Regions from separate parts of the Kribbella sp. NPDC056951 genome, predicted to be linked through region 2. Evidence: riboswitches for the same ligand, from Rfam matches in the RefSeq annotation. Region 2 holds a riboswitch; each other region holds the start of a gene.
What was found. A riboswitch is a leader RNA that binds a small molecule or an ion and turns the genes downstream of it on or off. The one in region 2 is predicted to bind glycine.
Positions count from the first base shown of each region.

Region 1 (7,079 bases), on a different contig from region 2:
ACTTCGTCGACGACGCCCCCGGGATCAAGATCGACGGGATCAAGGTGAACTCGCCGTACGTGATCGAGGCGATCGGCGACTCGCACAGCCTGGCCGAGGCCTCCAACTTTCCCGGTGGGCTGGTCAGTGAGGTGACCGGTCCCCAGGTGGGCGGTACGGCGGACGTGAACGAGGAGACCAACGTCGCCATCACTGCCTTGCACGCGCAAGAAGAGCATCGCTACGCTCGCCCGGCGCCCAGCCCATCCAAGTAGGCACAGTCAAGTAGTCAAAGCCCGTCAAAGTAACGTCCAGTCCGGCTTCGAGAAAGAGGAACGACGGTGTACCCCGAAGACCTGAAGTACACGGCCGAGCACGAGTGGGTGAAGGCCGGCGAGGGCCCGGTGCGGGTCGGAATCACCGACTTCGCGCAGGACGCGCTCGGTGACATCGTGTACGTCCAGCTCCCCGAGGTCGGCAGCGTGGTGCGCGCCGGCGACTCCTGTGGCGAGCTCGAGTCGACCAAGAGCGTCAGCGACCTGTTCGCCCCGGTGAACGGGACCGTGCGGGCCGTCAACGAGGCCCTGGCCGACCAGCCCGACCTGGTCAACACCGACCCGTACGGCGAGGGCTGGCTGCTCGACATCGAGGTCGACGACGACGCCGAGGTCGACGCCCTGATGGACGCCGAGACCTACCAGGGCCAGCTCGACCCGAGCTAGGGCGTCACTGATAGGTTTACCGGACCTCAACCGCTGATCGAGGGTTGGGGTCCGGGTCCACACTGTAACCACGGGGTCTACGACACAACGTCGCCTAACGGCGATCGGGAGGATCACAGCATGCCGTTCTGCAACCAGTGCGGGCACGAGAACTCCGAGGGCAGCCGCTTCTGCTCGCAGTGCGGAGCCATGCTCCCTGGGGCGGACCGGCCGGCCGCCGCGACGCCGACGCCGGGTGTCACCGACACCGCGATGCTGACGCCGATCAGCGCCGAGCCGGAGACCGAGCGCTTCGACCAGGGCGAGCCGCTGTCGGCCGACGACCAGGCCGCGGTCGGTGCACTGCCGGCCGGATCGGCGTTGCTGATCGTGCAGCGCGGCCCGAACGCGGGGTCGCGGTTCCTGCTCGACGTCGACGTGGTCACCGCAGGCCGGCACCCGGACAGCGACATCTTCCTCGACGACGTGACGGTGTCCCGCCGGCACGCCGAGTTCCGCCGCGACGCGTACGGCGTCAAGGTCCGCGACGTCGGCAGCCTGAACGGGACCTACGTGAACCGGGACCGGATCGACGAGGTCCAGCTGAGCAACGGTGACGAGGTCCAGATCGGCAAGTACCGGCTGGTCTACTACGCCAGTGGCCAAGCCTGAGCTCTCGATCGGCGAGGTCCTGCAGATCCTGCAGGCCGAGTTCACCGATGTCACCATCTCCAAGATCAGGTTCCTCGAGGCCGAGGGGCTGGTGACACCGGCGCGCACCGCGTCGGGCTACCGCAAGTTCAGCGCGGGTGATGTGGAGCGGCTGCGCTACGTGCTGACCGCGCAACGTGACCAGTACCTGCCGCTGAAGGTCATCAAGGAGCACCTCGGTGCGATCGACCGCGGTCTGCGCCCGGCGGCCGGTGGACCGCCGATCGCCCCCAGTACGCCGGCCTCCGGGCCGGCCGCCGACGACTTCGGTGCCACCGGCACCGATCTGCGGCTGACCAAGGCGGAGCTCTGCGCGGCCGCCGGAGTCAGTACGGCGTTGCTCGCCGAGCTGGAGAGTCACGGCCTGATCGTGGCCGAGGGCAAGCATTACGGCGGCGACGCGATCGTCGTCGCCCAAGTCGCCGCCGAACTGGCGACGTACGGCATCGAACCGCGCCACCTGCGCCCGTTCCGCACCGCGGCCGACCGCGAGGTAGGACTCATCGAGCAGGTCACCGGCCCCCGCCGTACCGACCAAACCCAAGAGTTGGCAGCCCTCACTGTGCGGTTGCACACGGCACTGGTGAGATCCCGGCTGCCGCACTGACCACCGCGGAGTAGGCTGAAGGTGTGCGCGAAGTCGACGTAGTCGGAGTCCGGGTCGAGATGCCCTCGAGTCAGCCCATCGTGCTGCTCCGGGAGGTCGGCGGCGAGCGGTACCTGCCGATCTGGATCGGTGCGGCCGAGGCGAGTGCGATCGCTTTCGCCCAGCAGGGGATGGAGCCACCGCGGCCGCTGACGCACGATCTGTTCGCGGAGACGATCCGGGTGCTCGGGCACACGCTGAGTCAGGTCCGGATCGTGAACCTGACCGACGGGGTGTTCGAGGCGATCCTGGTCTTCGACGACAAGACCGAGATCTCGGCCCGCCCGTCGGACTCGATCGCGATCGCGCTGCGCACCGGTACGCCGGTGTTCTGCACCGAGGAGATCCTCGCCGAGGCCGGGATCCCGGTCCCGGAGAGTGAGACCGAGGCCGACGAGGTGCAGGAGGAAGAGGAGGTCGAGCGCTTCCGCGAGTTCCTCGACCAGGTCACCCCGGAAGACTTCGACAAGAGTTAGGGGGTGTCACGCGGCCCCACGCCTACTGCGCTGCACTCGGCACGGCATCTCGCCGCACTGGTGCAAAGCGAAAGATGCTCCGCATCTACCCCTTCGCCCCAGCACACCGAGCTACCGCACCGAGCACATGCTCGCTACGGCGCGGGACCACGCGACACCCCCTGACCCTCAAGACCGGGAAGGTAACGATTCGTCTGGGAGTCGCGACACGCTAGCCGCTCGGAGCGGTTGTCGTTGACCCTCCCAGGTCGGCGGCTTACCGTGAAGGAGTCGTGGGGAACTGTTACTCCACGGAGATGGCTCGTTCCAGTCGGTATCCAGGGAGGCTCAGGCGTGACACGCACCGGCGACACGGATCTGACGGCGCAGTCGACGTCCGAAGCACGCGCCGAGGCGGCCGCCACTGCCGGCGTTCAGGGTCTGCTGTTCGACGACGACCTGCGGCCGATGCCGGAGGATGTCGGGTTCCGTGGGCCGACGGCCTGCGCTGCGGCCGGGATCACCTACCGCCAGCTCGACTACTGGGCGCGGACCGGCCTGGTCTCCCCGTCGGTGCGCCCGGCGACCGGCTCCGGCACCCAGCGGTTGTACGGTTTCCGTGACGTCTTGTTGCTGAAGGTGATCAAGCGGCTGCTCGACGCCGGGATCTCGCTGCAGCAGATCCGGACCGCGATCGCCCACCTGAGCAAGCGCGGGATCGACGACCTGACCCAGATCACGCTGATGAGTGACGGCGCGTCGGTCTACATGTGCACCTCGCCGGACGAAGTGATCGACCTGCTGGCCGGTGGCCAGGGAGTGTTCGGGATCGCCCTCGGCGGTGTCTGGCGCGAGGTCGAGGGGTCGCTGTCCGAGCTGCCCACCGAGCGTGCCGACGGTCACGGCGAGGGCGAGGACGAGTCCCACGCCAGCGACGAGCTGGCTGCCCGCCGCCGGGCCCGCGCAGCCGGCTGAGGTACTCTGCTCTGTAGCTGTTCACCGCACTCGGGAGAGACCCGTTCACACCGGGCGCCGAAGGGGCAATTCCTCCCCGGAACCTCTCAGGCCCATGGACCGGGTGCGTCAGGCAACTCTGAAGCGTGCACTCGTGCGTGACAGAGGGGGAGGCCACCCGGAAGCTACTGCAAGCAACGGAGCCTCTTTCGATGACCGAAATCTCTGCAATCTTCGCCGACCGGCACATCGGGCCCCGCCCCGACGAGGTCGCGCGGATGGTCGAACTCCTCGGGTACGCCGACGTCGACGCGCTCGCGGATGCCGCCGTACCGGCCTCGATCCGGTCCACCGAACCGCTGCGCCTCCCGGAGCCGGCCTCCGAGGTCGACGCGCTGACCGAGTTGCGCCAGCTCGCGGCCCGCAACAACGTCGCGACCTCGATGATCGGGCAGGGCTACTACGGCACCTTCACGCCGTCGGTGATCGTCCGCCGCCTGGTCGAGAACCCGGCCTGGTACACGGCCTACACGCCGTACCAGCCGGAGATCTCGCAAGGTCGGCTTGAAGCGCTCCTGAACTTCCAGACCGTCGTGTCCGACCTGACCGGTCTGCCGACCGCCAACGCGTCGCTGCTCGACGAGGGCACCGCGGCCGCCGAGGCGATGACGCTGGCCCACCGCTCGAACCGGCAGTCGTCGATCAAGGGGGCAAAGTCGAACCGCTTCCTGGTCGACTCCGACTGCTTCGCACAGACGATCGCGGTCGTCGAGACCCGCGCCGAGGCGCTGGGCATCGAGGTCGTCGTCGCCGACACCACCGTCGGTCTGCCCGAGGGCGACTTCTTCGGCTTCCTGGTGCAGTACCCGGGTTCCGGCGGTGCTGTCCGTGACCTCAAGCCGCTGATCGCCGCCGCGCACGAGCGCGAGACGCTGGTCGCGGTCGCCTCCGACCTGCTCGCGCTGACGTTGCTCGAGGCACCGGGGGAGGCCGGCGCCGATATCGTCATCGGCTCTTCGCAGCGCTTCGGCGTACCGCTCTTCTACGGCGGTCCGCACGCCGGCTTCATGTCGGTCCGCGCCGGACTCGAGCGGTCGCTGCCCGGTCGGCTGGTCGGTGTCTCGGTCGACGCCGACGGCGCCCCGGCGTACCGGCTCGCGCTGCAGACGCGTGAGCAGCACATCCGTCGCGAGAAGGCGACCTCCAACATCTGTACGGCGCAGGTCCTGCTGGCCGTCGTTGCGTCCATGTACGCCGTGTACCACGGACCGGATGGGCTGCAGGCGATCGCCGGTCGCGTGCACGGTTTCGCGGGCAAGCTGGCCGCGTCGCTGCGTGCCGGTGGTGTCGACGTCGTGCACGGCGACTTCTTCGACACCGTGCTGGCCCGCGTCCCCGGTGCCGCCGCGGACGTCGTCGACGCCGCCCGGCAGAACGGCATCTGGCTGCGCCAGGTCGACGCTGACCACGTAGGCATCTCCTGTGACGAGAAGACCGATGTCGCCGCGCTGACCCGGGTCTGCCAGTCCTTCGGCGTCCAGTACGACGACACGCTGGCCGCGCCCGAGATCGCCGTACCGCGGACGTCGGAGTACCTGACGCACCCGGTCTTCAACACGCACAAGTCCGAGACGTCGATGCTGCGCTACCTGCGCAAACTGTCCGACAAGGACTACGCGCTCGACCGCGGCATGATCCCGCTCGGCTCGTGCACGATGAAGCTGAACGCGACCACCGAGATGGAAGCGGTCACCTGGCCCGAGTTCGCCGATATGCACCCGCTGGCGCCGATCGAGGACGCCGCCGGGTACGTGAAGCTGATCGGTCAGCTGGAGCGCTGGCTGGCCGAGGTCACCGGGTACGCGAAGGTGTCCATCCAGCCGAACGCGGGTTCGCAGGGTGAGCTCGCCGGTCTGCTGGCGATCCGCGGCTACCACCGGGCCCAGGGCAACGAGGACCGCAACGTCTGCCTGATCCCGGCGTCGGCGCACGGCACCAACGCGGCGTCGGCCGTGATGGCCGGGATGAAGGTTGTTGTTGTCAAGGGCAACGACGACGGCACGATCGACCTGGACGACCTGCGCGCCAAGGCCGCCGAGCACGCGGACAAGCTGGCCGCGATCATGATCACCTACCCGTCCACCCACGGGGTGTACGAGGAGAGCGTCACCGAGGTCTGCCGGATCGTTCACGAGGCCGGCGGCCAGGTGTACGTCGACGGTGCGAACCTGAACGCGTTGCTGGGTCTCGCGAAGCCGGGCCAGTTCGGCGGCGACGTGAGCCACCTGAACCTGCACAAGACCTTCTGCATCCCGCACGGCGGCGGTGGCCCGGGCGTCGGCCCGGTCGCGGTCGCGGCGCACCTCGCGCCGTACCTGCCGAACCACCCGCTGCTCGACCAGGCCGGGCCCGAGTCCGGTGTCGGTCCGATCAGTGCGGCGCCGTTCGGCTCGGCCGGTGTGCTGGCGATCTCGTGGGCGTATATCCGGATGATGGGTGGCGAAGGTCTGACCGCGGCCACGAAGGCCGCCGTACTGACCGCGAACTACGTCGCCAAGCGCCTCGAGGGCGCCTTCCCGGTCCTCTACACCGGCGAGAACGGCCTCGTCGCCCACGAGTGCATCCTCGACCTGCGCCCGATGACCAAGGAGACGGGTATCACCGTCGACGATGTCGCGAAGCGCCTGGTCGACTACGGCTTCCACGCCCCGACCATGTCCTTCCCGGTCGCCGGCACCCTGATGGTCGAGCCCACCGAATCCGAAGACCTCGTCGAGCTCGACCGCTTCTGCGACGCGATGATCGCCATCCGCCACGAGATCGACCGAGTAGCCGCCAACGAATGGCCGGCCGACGACAACCCGCTGGTCAACGCCCCGCACACCGCAGCCTCGGTCATCAACGACAAGTGGGAACACGCCTACACCCGTGAAGAGGCCGCCTTCCCACAGTCGGTCGACCGAGCCTCGAAGTACTGGCCCCCCGTCCGCCGCATCGACGGCGCCTACGGCGACCGCAACCTGATCTGCTCCTGCCCGTCCCCGGAGTCCTTCGAGTAACCCCTTCGCAACACCCTCTCCCAAGGCCGTCTGCTGACCCCAGCAGGCGGCCTTGAAACGTCTATGTCACGCCCATGACAGGCCCCTGCCCAACCCTCGCCCCATGACGACAACCACGAACGACTACGACCTCGACATCCGCCTGGGAGCTGCTGACTGGCGGTTGGGCGCGGAGGCCGCGACCGAGCCGACGACGACCTACCAGACCACGGGCGAACGCGTCTGCTGCACCGACTACTGCTGCGACTGAGCAGCACGACCGAAGGAGTACAACCATGCCCATCGGCATCGACGAGTTCGACCTCGACATCCGCCTGAGCGAACCGACGCCGTACGACGTTCCGGATCCGGTGTCCTACTTCACCACGCGGCCGACCAAGACCAGTCCGTGCTGCACCGACTTCTGCTGCCCCGGCTGAGCCCGTTCGGGCACTCCGGGAACGACCGGGAATTTGTCCCGGTCGTTCCCGGGCGGCGTCTCTGTCGTCCTGGGGAGGGCCGCGCGCAGGGTGGATGACAGCACACCTCATCCACCTGGAGGACCATCATGACGACCGCAACCGGTGACGAGTTC
Region 1 is NZ_JBHUQZ010000009.1:150,520-157,598, forward strand. It holds gene ACFTSF_RS30100 (DUF881 domain-containing protein) at 1-254, shown strand, start outside; gene gcvH (glycine cleavage system protein GcvH) at 321-701, shown strand; gene ACFTSF_RS30110 (FHA domain-containing protein) at 822-1,352, shown strand; gene ACFTSF_RS30115 (MerR family transcriptional regulator) at 1,339-1,998, shown strand; gene ACFTSF_RS30120 (bifunctional nuclease family protein) at 2,022-2,513, shown strand; gene ACFTSF_RS30125 (MerR family transcriptional regulator) at 2,847-3,467, shown strand; glycine riboswitch at 3,489-3,579, shown strand; gene gcvP (aminomethyl-transferring glycine dehydrogenase) at 3,659-6,505, shown strand; gene ACFTSF_RS30135 (hypothetical protein) at 6,609-6,755, shown strand; gene ACFTSF_RS30140 (hypothetical protein) at 6,781-6,924, shown strand; gene ACFTSF_RS30145 (hypothetical protein) at 7,053-7,079, shown strand, end outside.
Region 1: it holds a riboswitch for glycine, as region 2 does, so the genes downstream of both, gcvP (aminomethyl-transferring glycine dehydrogenase) here and gcvT (glycine cleavage system aminomethyltransferase GcvT) in region 2, are expected to answer to the same signal.

Region 2 (7,079 bases):
GGCGTACCGGGAACGCTCTGGACCTTGTCCCGAGTCGTGTTGCCGATCTGGAACAGCTCGCCGTTCGGCTTGGTGGCGAGCGCCATCCAGTCCGCCAGCAGCTTCCGCCGGGCGTCGATCGCCGGGCCCGGGGACTGCCCGCAGCGCCGCACGACCTCGGCGGCCCGGCCCCACAGTCGATAGTTGAAGCCGGCGTACCCGACGGACTGCTCGTTGGTCGTGCCCTCGGAATCGATGGACTGTACGACGCCCGTGTTGAACCGGTCGATGGCCTTCTTCATCAGGTCCTGACGGCCGAAGGTGCAGCCGACGCCGAACAGCGCGATGCTCTCGTCGGTGCCGTGGTTCCGGCTGCCGCTCCAGTGGTCGATCATGTACCGCGCGTGCGTGAGCAGCGCGTCGTCGAGCCACTTGTACTGCGCCGGCAGCGTCTTGGCGTGCAGCCCGGTGAGCACCGCCTGCCGAGCGCAGATCAGCACGTTGGTCCGATGCATCGTCGACTCAGATGCGCTCGCATCACTCTTCCAAGGGAAGGGATTGTCGCGCACCCAGTCCTGGATGATCGCGAGCGTGTGCGTCCGCGCAGCGGCGTTCCCGGCCTTCATGGAGTCGATCCCATTGCCCAGCCAGCGCAGCGAGTGCAGCCATAGGTGCCAGCTCGGATCCTGGTACGGGTTCGATTCCCACTTGATGTCACCGGACCCGTTACCAGCCTTGTACGGCGGGTTGTTGCCCCACGCAAACGTGTCCTCGAGCACCATCTTCAGCGGGATCTTCTGCTGCAGACCGCTGTAACCAGGACACGTGTAACCCTTGGTCGCCGGTGTGGTTCGAGGCGCGGCCGGGACCGGTGCGGCGACCGGTTGGCTGACCGGGGCAGTCGGCCGCGTGGTGCCGACCGGAGCGATATGTCCTTTCTCACTTGGCATCAACAGGACAATCGCTCCCGTGAACGCGATCCCACAGATCAGCGCACAGACCGCGACCAACGCGACGGTGTTGCCCAGTTTTCGGCGCAGCTCACCCTTGTGTCCGCCCACCCCAGCCACCCCAGCCCCCGGCCGCTCCGGTATTTCCGGTCAGGACCCTATGTAGGCAATAACGCCCGAGCTGGATCGAACCGTTGCATGAAGCACCGAAGCGGAGCCGAGTTTTCGTTACGGCGGGGGAGTCAGAGCTCCGGGTACAGCGGGAACTTCGTTGTGAGTAGTCCGACCCGATCGCGCAGACCTTCGAGCACGGACTCGTCGGCGTGATGCACGAGCGTGGTCGCGATGATGTCCGCGACCTCCGCGAACTCGGCCGGACCGAAACCGCGAGCGGCGAGGGCCGGCGTACCGATGCGCAGCCCGGAGGAGACCATCGGCGGCCGCGGGTCGAACGGTACGGCGTTCCGGTTCACGGTGAGGCCGACCGTGTGCAACCGGTCTTCGGCCTGCTGCCCGTCGAGCTCGGAGTTCCGCAGATCGACTAGCACCAGGTGCACCTGGGTACCGCCGGTGAGCACCGAGATCCCGGCGTCGCGGACGTCATCGGCCGACAATCGCGAGGCGATCGCCTGCGCGCCCTCGAGGGTACGGCGTTGCCGGTCGCGGAACTCGTCGGATGCCGCCAGCTTGAAGCCGACCGCCTTGGCCGCGATCACGTGTTCCAGCGGACCGCCCTGCTGCCCGGGGAAGACCGCAGAGTTGAACTTCTTCGCCAGGTCGGCGCGGTTGGTGAGGATGACACCACCCCGCGGACCGCCGAGGGTCTTGTGGGTCGTCGTGGTGACGACGTCGGCGTGCGGGACCGGGTTCGGGTGCAGCCCCGCGGCAACCAAACCGGCGAAATGCGCCATGTCGACCATCAGATACGCGCCGACCAGATCCGCGATCCGCCGGAACTCGGCGAAGTCGAGGTGCAGCGGGTACGCCGACCAGCCCGCCACGATCAGCTTCGGCCGGTGCTCGAGGGCGAGTCGCTCGACCTCGGCCATGTCGACCACGAAGTCGGTGTCACGGACGTGGTACGCGACGACGTCGTACAGCTTGCCGCTGAAGTTGAGGCGCATGCCGTGGGTGAGGTGACCGCCGTGGGCGAGATCGAGACCGAGGATCGTGTCACCCGGATCGAGCAGCGCGAACATGGCGGCCGCGTTCGCCTGGGCGCCGGAGTGCGGCTGAACGTTGGCGAAGCCGGCACCGAACAGCGCCTTCACCCGGTCGATCGCCAGCTGCTCGACCACATCGACATGCTCGCAGCCGCCGTAATACCGCCGGCCGGGGTAGCCCTCGGCGTACTTGTTGGTGAGGACGGAACCCTGCGCCTCCATCACCGCGAGCGGGGCGAAGTTCTCGCTGGCGATGAGTTCGAGGGTGTCGCGCTGACGCCCGAGCTCGGCCTTCACCGCTGCGTGGATCTCGGGGTCGAACTCGGCCAGACTCTGATCGAGAGTGCTCATCTCACTCACCTCCGATCAGTGCCTCGTAGGCCGCGGCGTCCAGCAGCTTGGTGGGCCCGCTGACCTTGATCCGCAACAGCCAGCCGGCCTGGTACGGATCGGTGTTCAGCAGACTGGGATCGGCGACGACCGCCTCGTTGAGTTCGACGACCTCGCCGTCGACCGGCGCGAACAGGTCGCTCACCGACTTGGTCGACTCGATCTCGCCACAGGCGTCACCGGTCAGGATGGTGCTGCCGACGGCCGGCAAATCGACGTACACGACGTCACCTAGGGCCTCACCTGCGAAGGCGGTGATGCCGACGGTCGCGAGGTCGCCATCCAGAGCGACCCACTCGTGGTCTTCGGTGTAGTTCAGTTCAGAAGGAACAGACATCAGGACTCCTGGCGGCGGTAGAAGGGGAGGGGGACGACGAGTACGTCGTCGTGGGTGCCGCGGATGTCGACCTGCAGGCGGGTGTCCGGCTCCTCGAAGGCGCTGTCGACATAGGCCATGGCAATGGGGTGACCGAGCGTCGGCGACGGCGCGCCGCTCGTCACGGTGCCGATCTCACGGCCGGTGGCCGGATCCAGTACGGCGTACCCGCTGCGCGGTGAGCGGCGGCCGGATGAGGTCAGCCCGACGAGCACCCGCTGGGCGCCCTCGTCGCGACGGCGGGCGAGTGCCTCGCGACCGACGAAGTCCTCTTCCTTGCCGAACGCAACGACCCGCCCGAGCCCAGCCTCGAACGGCGTCAGCTCGCGGCTGAGTTCGTTGCCGTACAACGGCATTCCGGCTTCCAGCCGCAGAGTGTCCCGGCAGGCCAAACCGCACGGCTTCAGCTCGTACGGCGCTCCGACCCGCAGCAGCTCGGCCCAGATCTGCGGAGCCTCGGCCGGGCGGCAGTAGATCTCGAAACCGTCCTCACCGGTGTACCCGGTGCGCGCGAGCAGGATGTTGCTTCCGGCAAGCGTGGTTTCGGTGATCGCGTAGTACTTGAGGTCGTCCAGGTCAGCGTCCGACAGCTCGCCCACGATCTGTCCGGCGACCGGCCCCTGAACCGCGATCAGCGCCCAGTCCTCGGTGGTGTCCCGGAGTTCGGTGGAGAATCCGGCGATCCGCTGCTTGAGCTCGTCGCGGACGACGTCGGTGTTGCTCGCGTTGGCCACGATCAGGAAGTGGTCCTCGGCCAGCCGGTAGACGACCAGGTCGTCGATGATGCCGCCGTCCTCGGCGCACAACATCGAGTACCGCGCCCGGCCGATACCGATCTTCGACGGCCGCCCGACCAGGCTGTGGTCGAGTGCCCGGGCGGCGCAGGCGCCGATCACCTCGAGCTCGCCCATGTGCGACAGGTCGAACAGCCCGGCCGTGGTCCGGACAGCCGTGTGCTCAGCGATATCGGAGGTGTAGCGAACCGGCATGTTCCAGCCGGCGAAATCAGTGAAGGATGCACCGAGCTGCTGATGCTCAGCCTGCAATGGAGTCGCGCGTGTCATGAGTCTGGGAGGCTCCCTCGGTCAGGCACCGCATCTGCGGTGCCACTGCTGGGTGACCTCCCCGCTCTGTCATCTGTACCTGAGAGCTTCACCGCCGGATGGGCGGTTTGCACCGTGGGTGCGGGATCTCCCCGTGGGGACCCCGGCTTTCCAGAGTTCGCCTCATCGGAACGGTCAGTGGGCCTGAGAGATTCTGGGGAGATTTGCTCCTTCGGCGCCGGGTCATGGTGAGCCCGGACTCTCCCGCCCCGATTCGAACGGCGCGATATGCAGTTGAGCCGCCGACTCTAGCAGCAGCTGACCGCTCCGGGACCCGCCGATGTGATTGGCTCGACTCCATGACCGGGAACCAGATCTTCAGCCTGATCCTGATTGTGCTGCTGCTGGCCGGTACGGCGGTCGGCGTGGGGCTGTTCGTTCGGCGGCAGCGGTATGTCAAGTCATTGCGGGATCGCGGCTGGACGTTCGTGGGCAGCCCGGTGTTCGACTCGGTGGCGCGGCTGTCCAATCCGCCGTTCGGGATGGGGTTCACGCGGAACCCGGACGACCAGATCACCGGGCTGACCACCGCCGGGCGGCCGTTTCAGGTGATCGAGTACGGGAGCGAGTACTGGAAGGGCTGGGTCGGCATGGTGACGTTGTCACGCCGACTGCCTGAGCTGTGGATCACGGGTGGGCAGACCGCGCCGCGGTCCGGCGTAGCCGCGACAATGGTGCCGGTGCCGCCGCAGCTGGGTGCGGGCTGGGCGGTTGGCGTGCAGGACCCGGCGTTCGCTACCGAGGTGCTCAGCGGTCAGCTGTGTACTGCCTTGCTCACGCTGGCGAGTGGGCAGCCGGGCGTGAACCTCAGTATCGATGGCGACCAGCTCGTCATCCTCGATCCGCCGCGCAAGGATCCCGAGCTGCTGGCGCCGTGGCTGGACCAGGTGGCCTTGCTCGCGGCAGCCATCGACGCGCTGCCGCTGGACCGCTGGATCCAGCCGCCGAAGGAGCCGCGGCTGAGCTTCTACCAGCACCCGGACTGGTACTGGATCGGCCAGGACGACAGCCTGCTGCACAGCACGCCGGTGACGCAGAGCGGACACGATCACAGCACGAGCGAGGTGATCCGCGGCCGGGACGGCGACGGGCCGCCGTTCGTCGCCTTCACCCACCACTGGAAGACCACCCGCACCGAGAGCTCCACCGACTCCGAGGGCCGGACGACCACGCGCACGGTGACCGAGAACCACAGCGAGCCGATCCTCGGCTTCGAGCTGCCGGTGGGGATGCCCTGGCTGCAGGTCAGCCGACGCGGGTTCGGCTCCGGGATCAGCTTCGAGAGCGAGGCCTTCAACGAGCAGTTCGCGATCCACGCGCGGGACCAGAAGTTCGCGTACGACGTCATTCACCCGCGCCAGATGGAGTTCCTGATGGCGGTCAAACCGGCGTCGTTCCAGGTGGTCGGCAACTGGGCCTGGTTCGAGGCCGGCCGGCACGACCACCAGACGATTGCCCGGTGCTCCTATTTCCTCCGGGACTTCCTGGCCCGGGTCCCGCGCTTCGTGTGGAAGAACCTAGGCCTGCAGGACTCGCCGTACCCGCAGGCCTAGGCCCTGGCTCCTACTTAGTTAGACCATACGCCTTGGTGACTTGTTGCTGAAGGCGCCCACCTGCCGCGTCGGTGACGTCCAGCTTCAGATCGACCGTGCCGCCTGCCCGGGCGGCCGGGTGGTTGACGCTGGCCGTGTACAGCGTGTCCGACTTCTTGGCCAACGGCACCGGCGTCCAGCTGCGGCCGTCGTACGACATCAGCAGCTTCACACTCTTGAACGACGCGGTCGGCGCACCGGTCTGGTGACGCAACGACACGGTGAGCGGCGTCGCCGTACCGACGCGGACCTGGTTCAGGTTGGTTGCCTGCGGCAAGCCGAGGTCGGCGAGGATCAGCAGCATCGTCTCAGCCGCACCAGCCCGGGAGCGGAAGTCCCAGGTGCTGCGGATCTGCGTGGAGTACTTCCACCACGGCTCGCTCCGCTGCACGTCCAGTGCGAGCTGATAGTTGCCGGGGGCATCAGGCACTGGCCCGTTGATCAGCAGCTCCTCCGCCTCGACCAGGACCTTCCCGTCCCGCTTCAGTGACAGCGCGTAGGTGCCGGTGGACAAACCGTCCGGCTCCTCGTACTGCGCCCCACCCGCGACGAACGGCGCAAGCCCGATGACCAGATTCTTGCCGGTCCGCTGCACCCCGATATCGGATGGCCAGGTCGTGGTTGCCGACGGCAACCCCGAGGTCGCCACCGGTCCACCCCAAGCGACCGTACGGCGTTCGCCCGTCCGATAACGGTATGCCGCCGCCCGCCCCCGGCTGCCGGAATCCGCCGAACCGATGTCGACGCGCTGCTCCCATGCGCCCGGCGTCACGTAAGCGGTCCGCTGGAACGGACCGATCGCGAGGGGGAGCGGCCGCAGACCGTGCGCCTCGCCAAGCGGCGTGTATCCGACCTTCGACTCCCACAGCTGCGTGACCTTGCTGTGCGCGGCATACGACTCCGCGATCCGCGCCAGCTGCGCCTTCCGGTACTGGTGCACCGGCCGCAGCGGCACCCGTCCCGGCCAAGCCTTCAGCAGGTCGAACACCTCCGGCGATCCGTTCGTCCCGTCGATGCGCACGACCTTGCCGGTCAACGTCTTGGCGACTTCACGCGAGGTTTGCAGGACCGGGATCCGTAGCGTCCGGTCGCCGAGGAAGAGTTCGTCGACGCCGAACCCCGCGACATTCGGGTCGTAGAACAGCACACCGGCGACCTTGGCCTGCTGCGCTGCGCGGGCGACATCGACCTGCCCCTGCAACCCGTCCAGCGCGACCACCGCCAGCTTGCCCACGGCACGCTTCAGGTCGGCCGCCGTACCGGTCCCCGCATCGACCGCGGTCAGCTGCTTGGTTCCAGCGATGCGCGGCCCATCGGTCAATTCCGCGACCCGCAGTTCCTGAGTCCCGAGCTTCATCCGGTACGGCGGCGTCTCGAGCCTGGTCGCCGCGCTGAACTCCATCTTTCCGACCGTGACACCAGATGTGGGAACTGCACGCAGCTCGATCGGGGTGTCGTCCACCTCGACCTCTTCGAAACCGCTGAGCTTCCCGAACCGGTTCAAGCGGTAATAGGCCATCGAGCTC
Region 2 is NZ_JBHUQZ010000005.1:118,737-125,815, reverse strand. It holds gene ACFTSF_RS21435 (heparinase II/III family protein) at 1-1,040, opposite strand, end outside; gene glyA (serine hydroxymethyltransferase) at 1,172-2,443, opposite strand; gene gcvH (glycine cleavage system protein GcvH) at 2,445-2,819, opposite strand; gene gcvT (glycine cleavage system aminomethyltransferase GcvT) at 2,819-3,922, opposite strand; glycine riboswitch at 4,084-4,178, opposite strand; gene ACFTSF_RS21415 (hypothetical protein) at 4,261-5,514, shown strand; gene ACFTSF_RS21410 (S8 family serine peptidase) at 5,525-7,079, opposite strand, start outside.

Region 3 (7,079 bases), on a different contig from region 2:
TCGGCAACTCCCTCGGCGGCCTGGTCTCCCTCCGCCTCGGCCAACTCGGCCTGGCCCGCACGGTCACCGCGCTCTCCCCGGCCGGCTTCTGGTCACCCCGCGAGAACCGCTGGGCGGTCGGCGTACTCACCAACCTCCGCCGCATCGCCCGTCGTACGCCGGAACCCACCGTCCAGCGCCTGTCCCGCACCCCCGCCGGCCGCCGCGTCCTCACCGGCACCATCTACCACCGCCCGGCGCTGCGCGCCCCCGAAGCAGTAGTCGCCGAATCCCGCGCCCTCCGCGACTGCGTAGCCTTCGACCGCGTCCTTACCCACGCCCGCCGCGGCACCACCTTCGAAGGCGACGTCCCCGACGTCCCCGTCACCATCGCCTGGGGCACCCACGACCGAATCCTCCTCCCGATCCAAGCCGCCCGAGCCCACCTCCAACTCCCCCAAGCCCGGATGATCCCCCTCCTCAACTGCGGCCACGTCCCCATGAACGACGCCCCAGCCCTGGTAGCCGGCACCATCCTGGAAACCACGCAGGCCTGACCTGCACAACGACAGGAGGTAGATCCTCCGTCGGACAGGACGTATACGTCTGCTGGGCCCCCGGACTGCTGACGGCGGGCGTGGTGGCGACGTCTGATTGCCGTATACGTCCTGTGCTTAGGAGGATGCTCAGCACTCGATGACGTTGACGGCTAGGCCGCCTCGGGAGGTCTCCTTGTACTTGATCTTCATGTCGGCGCCGGTTTCGCGCATGGTTTTGATGACCTTGTCGAGGGTGACTACGTGGACGCCGTCGCCGTGCATTGCCATCCGGGCGGCGTTGATGGCCTTGACCGCGGCCATGGCGTTGCGTTCGATGCAGGGGATCTGGACGAGGCCGCCGACCGGGTCGCAGGTCAGGCCCAGGTTGTGTTCCATGGCGATCTCGGCTGCGTTCTCGACCTGTTCGGGGGTGCCGCCGAGGAGTTCGCACAGGCCGGCTGCGGCCATTGAGCAGGCGGAGCCGACTTCGCCCTGGCAGCCGACCTCGGCGCCGGAGATTGAGGCGTTCTCCTTGTACAGAACGCCGATTGCCGCGGCGACCAGCAGGAACCGTACGGCGCCGTCGTCGTTCGCGCCGGGGATGAACCGCCGGTAGTAGTGCAGTACGGCGGGAATGATGCCCGCGGCACCATTTGTCGGGGCGGTGACGATGCGGCCGCCGGAGGCGTTCTGCTCGTTGACGGCGAGGGCGAACAGGTTGACCCAGTCCATCACCTTCAGCGGGTCGACCGACCACGGGTCGCGGGTCAGTTTGTCGTGCAGGGCGTGCGCCCGGCGCGGGACCTTCAGGCCGCCGGGCAGGACGCCCTCGGTCTCGCAGCCCTCCTTGACGCAGTCCTGCATGACCTGCCAGATCTTGAGCAGGCCGCTGTGGATCTCGTCCTCGGTCCGCCAAGCCAGCTCGTTGGCGAGCATCACGTCGCCGATCGACAACCCGGACTCGCGGCAACGATCCAGCAGCTCGGCACCGGTCAGGAACGGGTACTTCAGGACCGTGCTGTCCGGCACGATCCGGTCGCCGGCCGCGGCGTTCTCGTCGACCACGAAACCGCCGCCGACCGAGTAGTACGTGCGCTCCCGCAGTACGGCGCCGTCCGCCCCGCGGGCCAGGAAGGTCATCCCGTTCGGGTGGTACGGAAGGGCTTTGCGGCGATGCATGATCAGGTCGGTGTTCTCGTCGAACGCGATCTGGTGGGTCCCGGCCAGCCGCAGCCGGCCGAGCTCGCGGATCGTCTCGACCCGAGCGTCGACGGAGTGCGTGGCAACGGTCTCGGGGTCTTCACCCTCGAGGCCGAGCAGCACCGCCTTGTTACTGCCGTGGCCGTGCCCGGTCGCACCGAGCGAGCCGAACAGCTGCGATTCGACCCGGGCCGTCGCGGTCAACAGACCGGCGTCCTGCAGGCCGAGCACGAACGTGCGGGCCGCACGCATCGGTCCCACGGTATGTGAGCTCGACGGGCCGATCCCGATACTGAACAGGTCGAAGACACTGATCGCCATGCTGGAGGTCCCTTCCGGTCGTCGTTGACCGAGAGTGGTGTCCTCCCCACTCTGTTGGGCTGCTGCCTTTCAGAGGTGCCTCGCCCGTGCGGTGAAGGTGCCTGAGAGATTCTTGGGGAGAGTTGCTCCTACGGCGCCCGGCTCACTGGCCCGGGTCTCTCCCGCACGGGTTCATGCGGCTGTTGAGTTAGCTTCCGGACGCGACGGTACGGCGGCCTGCTGGCTGCCGTCAATCCGGCCGGTCCGCACTGCCCAGATCTCGAAGAACCAGGTGAACAGCGGCGGAACACTCGCGGCCAGCGCGGCCAGGGTGACCGGCCACGACCAGCGCAGCGGGCCGCGGACGAGCAGCACGGTCACGACGTACGCGACGAAGATGCCGCCGTGGATCGGGCCGAAGATCTTCACCCCGATCTCGTTGTCGGACAGCACGTACTTGAACAGCATGCCGATCAACAGGCCGGTCCACGAGATCGCCTCGGTGATCGCCACTGCCCGGAACCACCGTGAGTGTGTCATCGCGCCCGACCCTAACAAGTCCCCCAAGCCCGCCCCGGGGTGGTCTAAGGGCTGCTCCCCGATGTGCGGCAGCAAGCGATTGCCGAAGGATCGGGTCATGAAACCAGGACAACTTGTCAGGACCACCGCGTGGGGTGTGGTCCTGACCGTCACCGCGGCCGGTCTCGCCGTACTCCCGGCGTCGGCCGCGACACAGTGGACCGACTGCAAGCCGGAGGGCAAGGACGACCCGGCCGTGGTCGAGGGCTCGGAGTGCGCCACCTTGAAGCTCCCCGTCGACTGGCGGAACCCGAGCGGCCCGACCTTCAACCTCGAGATCGCCCGCCGGACGGCGAAACAACCGGCCGAGCGCGTCGGCGTACTGGTGTTCGGTCCGGGCGGCCCGGGTGACTCCGGCGTCGACCGGATCAAGACCGGGATCAGCCGGTTCAGCCCGGAACTGCAGGACCGCTTCGACATCGTCAGCTTCGATCCGCGCGGGATCGCGCGCAGCAACCCGATCAAGTGCACGAGCAGCCTGTACGCCGCGATGCCGTCACCGCTCGTCCGCGACCAGGCCGAGTTCGACGCGCTGATCGACTACAACCGCCGACTCGCCGATGACTGTCGTAAGCACACCGGTCCGCTCTACGACCACGTCGACACGTGGCAGACCGTGCGCGACGTCGACGCGATTCGCCGGGCACTCGGTGAGCGGCAGATCACCTTCCACGGCAGCTCATACGGCACCCCGCTCGGAGCGCAGTACGCCGAGACCTACCCGCAGCGCGTGCGTGCGATGGTCCTGGAGAGCGTGCTCGACCACAGTCTCGCGACGCCACGCCAGTTCCTCGATCCGCAGGCCGCATCGGTCCAGGACTCGTTCGACGAGTTCGTCGACTGGTGCGACCGCACGACGACGTGCGCCCTGCATGGCCAGGACGTCCGCGCCCGCTGGGCCGAGCTCCGGAAGCAATCGGACAACCCGTTCATGGCTTCGTTCGCGGTGTTCCGGATGCTCTACGGCCCGCAGTGGAACGCACTCGCCACCACTCTCCAGAAGGGCGTCATCCCGACCCCGCCACCGCCGACCACAGAACTCGTCGCCAACACCCTCGTCCCGTTCTGCCAGGACTGGAACCTGCGTGTCGGCACCTACCCCGAGTACGCCGGCCTGCTGGCGCGGCTCGCTCGCAACAACCCGGACATGCCGTACCCCGGTCAGTTCATGGCCATCTCGCTCTGCCTGGGCGCCCCCAAGGCGAACAACCCGCAACACCGCCTCGACGTCGACCACCTGAAGACGCCGATCCTGCTCTCCAACGCCCGCCACGACCCAGCCACGGCGTACTCGATGGCTCAGAACGTCCAACGCCAGCTAGGCCGCGACGGCGTCCTGCTCACCTACGAAGGCTGGGGCCACGGCAGCTACAACAAGAGCCCGTGCATGACCGACACCATCGACAACTACCTGATCAACCGCAACGTCCCCAAGCCCGGTACGACGTGCGCCGCCGTACCGCCGGTTGGGTAGTGGATCAGTCGCCGGACAGCAGCTCGCTCCGAAGGTTGTTGAGAAAATCGGAGAACTGCTGTCCGGTGCGAGCCGCCTTCTTCAGTACGGCGAACTGCCTGCGGTACAGCTCGACGTCGTCGGGCCGACTGACAGTCAGGTAGGCGTGGATCGTCTCGACCTGAACGTACGGGTTCTCGTCATCGACGTCTTCGTTCAGCGTGAAGCCGTGCCACGGAATCGCCCGAGTCTCGGCATTCAGTGGCAGCACGCCGATGGAGACATTGCTGAGCGTGGCAAGGCTCGCGATCCGGTCGAGCTGGGCGATCAGCACCTGCTTCGGACCGGGACGCCAGCGCAATGCCGCCTCGGTGAGGATGAATTCGAACGAGTGCCCCTGCTCATACAGGATCTGCTGCCGGTCGATCCGCCGTTGAACAGCAGCCGCATAGTCCTGTGTGCCCGTGAGATCGGACGCAATGAAGACAAGACGCGCGTACTCGGCCGTTTGCAGCAAGCCAGGCACCAGAGCCGACAAGAACGACCGCTGCGTTCTCGCGACAGCCTCCCGCTCCTGGACCCGCTGCTGCATCGCCGCAAAGCTCTCGGCCCGCATGAACTCTGGCCAGCTGTCGGTGTCGTTCAGCGCCGCCTCGGTGGCAGCAACCATCTGCTCGAGTCGGTCGACTGCACCGGCCTGCTCGAGCCACTGGGTCAACTCAGGAACCGAGGCGAGCACATCGCCGCGCTCGATCCTGCTGACCCTGGACTGGCTCAGCCCCGTCCGAAGTGCAAGCTGACGGCCGCTCAGGCCAGCAAGCATGCGCAGACGTCGCAATTCAGCACCGAGACGCTGCCTCGGAGTTCGCGGGGTCCGGTTGTCATCACTCACTCGGGTACGACGTCTGCCTTCCGTTCTGCCAAATAGGTATTCAAGCCCACCGCATGCTGCCGTGCGATGTCGCGCTCTTGCCGGCACCTGTCCAGCACAGCCGGATCAACGGTGTGGTCGAAGCCGACGAAGTGACCGGCCTCGTCATAGTGCATCAGTACGGCGTACGCGTCCGGCGACTCGCTGTCGAACAGCCAGAAGTCCTCGCCGAGCGCGGACAGCGAAGCATCCGCCGCCCGATCCGCGATCCCGATCTGCTCCCCGGCTACCTGATTCTCGACGTACCCAACAAGCTCGTAACGCAGGTACTCCGACAAAGGGTGGTCGACGACATGAACCCGCTCCCAGCGCTTGCCGCCGATAGTCGTCACCGCAATCCGCGCCAGCCACGGAGACGTGCGGACCGACCGCTCCGGCAGTGGATCCCCTCGCCTGAAGGCGGCAAACTCCTCTTCCTCGCCGGAAACGGAGTAGCGCTGCAGATTCTCTAGCCGAAACACCTCAGTCGTGAAGCGATCGAAGTGAGCGTCGAACTCCTCGTAGTTCACGAGTCGCTCCCGGCCTGCACCTTCTGCGCATACTCGATCAGCAGATCTCGTGGCACCAGTACAACGGTCTCGTGCGCCGGCATCCGGCTTAGCTGGCCCAGTGCCTCGGCATCAATGAGCTCCGCTCCCTGAATAGCAACCAAGCCCTCGACGTCGGTGTCGAAAACATTCGGGCAAGAGCCGTCCTTGCAGGACCCCACACGGTGAATGAGTCGCATACCGCCTCCGCTGATTCGAAATGAGTCAGCCTTCACCTTGACACCCACCGGCACAGCGGTCAACCCCTAGTAATCAGCGCTTGACACAGAGCGCACGGCGAGGCACTCTCGACCCTGTGAGTCAGAATGAGTCGGCCGGAAGGAGCTGATGTGAACGCCGACCTCGATCCGGACCGCGTCGTACCTCGTCGGTTCTGGCTCGTTCGCCGGCAGGCCAGGTCCGGCGCCGACGGGATTGTTGCTGAGGGCACCTTGTGGTCGACCGGGTTGGTGGCCCTGCACTGGCCAGGGCGGCCGCCCACAACTGCGCTCTGGGCGTCGCTTGACGAGCTGCTCAGCACCGATCGCCGGATCGCCGTCGAATGGCTCGATGCCTCGAACGACTGGCGGTGTGAGCACATCGAGTGTGTCGAGTACGACGGCGGCGCGATCTGGATCCACTAGACCGGCGAGGCGGGTGCGCCGATCCCTGCATCCGCGCCCGTCTCGCCTATCAGCCAACGCCTCAGACCGCGACGCCGCTGATCTCGAGGACGCGGTAGAGATGGTCGCCGCGGCGGGCTCGGCTCGACAGGGCCGTCAGCTCGCTGCAGGCGGCCTCTAGGGCTTGCGCCTGGGTGCGGCAGTGGTCCAGGTACCAGAACGGGTCGTCCGGCTGCGGATCGTCCGCATCGTCGATGTCGGCGTACCAGTGCGCCTGGCCGTAATGGATGACTTTCACTCGCAGATTCATGACCCCACCCCCGTGGATCTCCCCTGATCCGGTGTCGGAATTCGGCCGGCGCGTGACCGCGGCCCCCCACTGTCACGCGCCGGGCCGAGTTCGACCCTCCCCGACGACTACATCGTGTGGACGCCGGTCTTCGTTACTACAGGTGACCAATAATTTTCAGTGATCGCTCAGTCACGCTCTGTTGAGGTGTTTGCGGGTCCACTTCTCGAGGCCGTCGGTATCGATCGGCAGCGCCTCGGTGAGGATTTCGAGGCGGTCGGAGTGCACCACGACGTTGTCCTCGATCCGGATTCCGATGCCGCGCAGCTCCGGCGGGACGGTCTCGTCGTTCGGGTGGAAGTACAGGCCCGGTTCGACCGCCAGCGCCATACCGGCCTCGATCTCACCGGCGAAGTACGTCTCCGGCCGGGCCGCGTCGCAGTCGTGGACGTCGAGACCGATGTAGTGGCCGGTCCCACAGACGATGAACCGCCGATGCTGCTGGCCGTCCGGCCCGAGCAGTTCGTCCATCGACACGTCGAGCAGACCCCAGTCCCGCAGCCCTTCGGCCAGCACGACCATCGCGGCGTGCTGGAAGGCCCGGTACGGCGCTCCTGCCTTCACAGCATCGAGTGCCGCGAGCTGTGCCTTGTGCACCA
Region 3 is NZ_JBHUQZ010000012.1:33,834-40,912, reverse strand. It holds gene ACFTSF_RS33385 (alpha/beta fold hydrolase) at 1-536, shown strand, start outside; gene ACFTSF_RS33380 (L-serine ammonia-lyase) at 666-2,039, opposite strand; glycine riboswitch at 2,119-2,213, opposite strand; gene ACFTSF_RS33375 (DUF3817 domain-containing protein) at 2,211-2,558, opposite strand; gene ACFTSF_RS33370 (alpha/beta fold hydrolase) at 2,656-4,071, shown strand; gene ACFTSF_RS33365 (helix-turn-helix domain-containing protein) at 4,076-4,942, opposite strand; gene ACFTSF_RS33360 (DUF6879 family protein) at 4,939-5,490, opposite strand; gene ACFTSF_RS33355 (hypothetical protein) at 5,487-5,708, opposite strand; gene ACFTSF_RS33350 (hypothetical protein) at 5,859-6,152, shown strand; gene ACFTSF_RS33345 (hypothetical protein) at 6,214-6,441, opposite strand; gene ACFTSF_RS33340 (aminopeptidase P family protein) at 6,613-7,079, opposite strand, start outside.
Region 3: it holds a riboswitch for glycine, as region 2 does, so the genes downstream of both, ACFTSF_RS33380 (L-serine ammonia-lyase) here and gcvT (glycine cleavage system aminomethyltransferase GcvT) in region 2, are expected to answer to the same signal.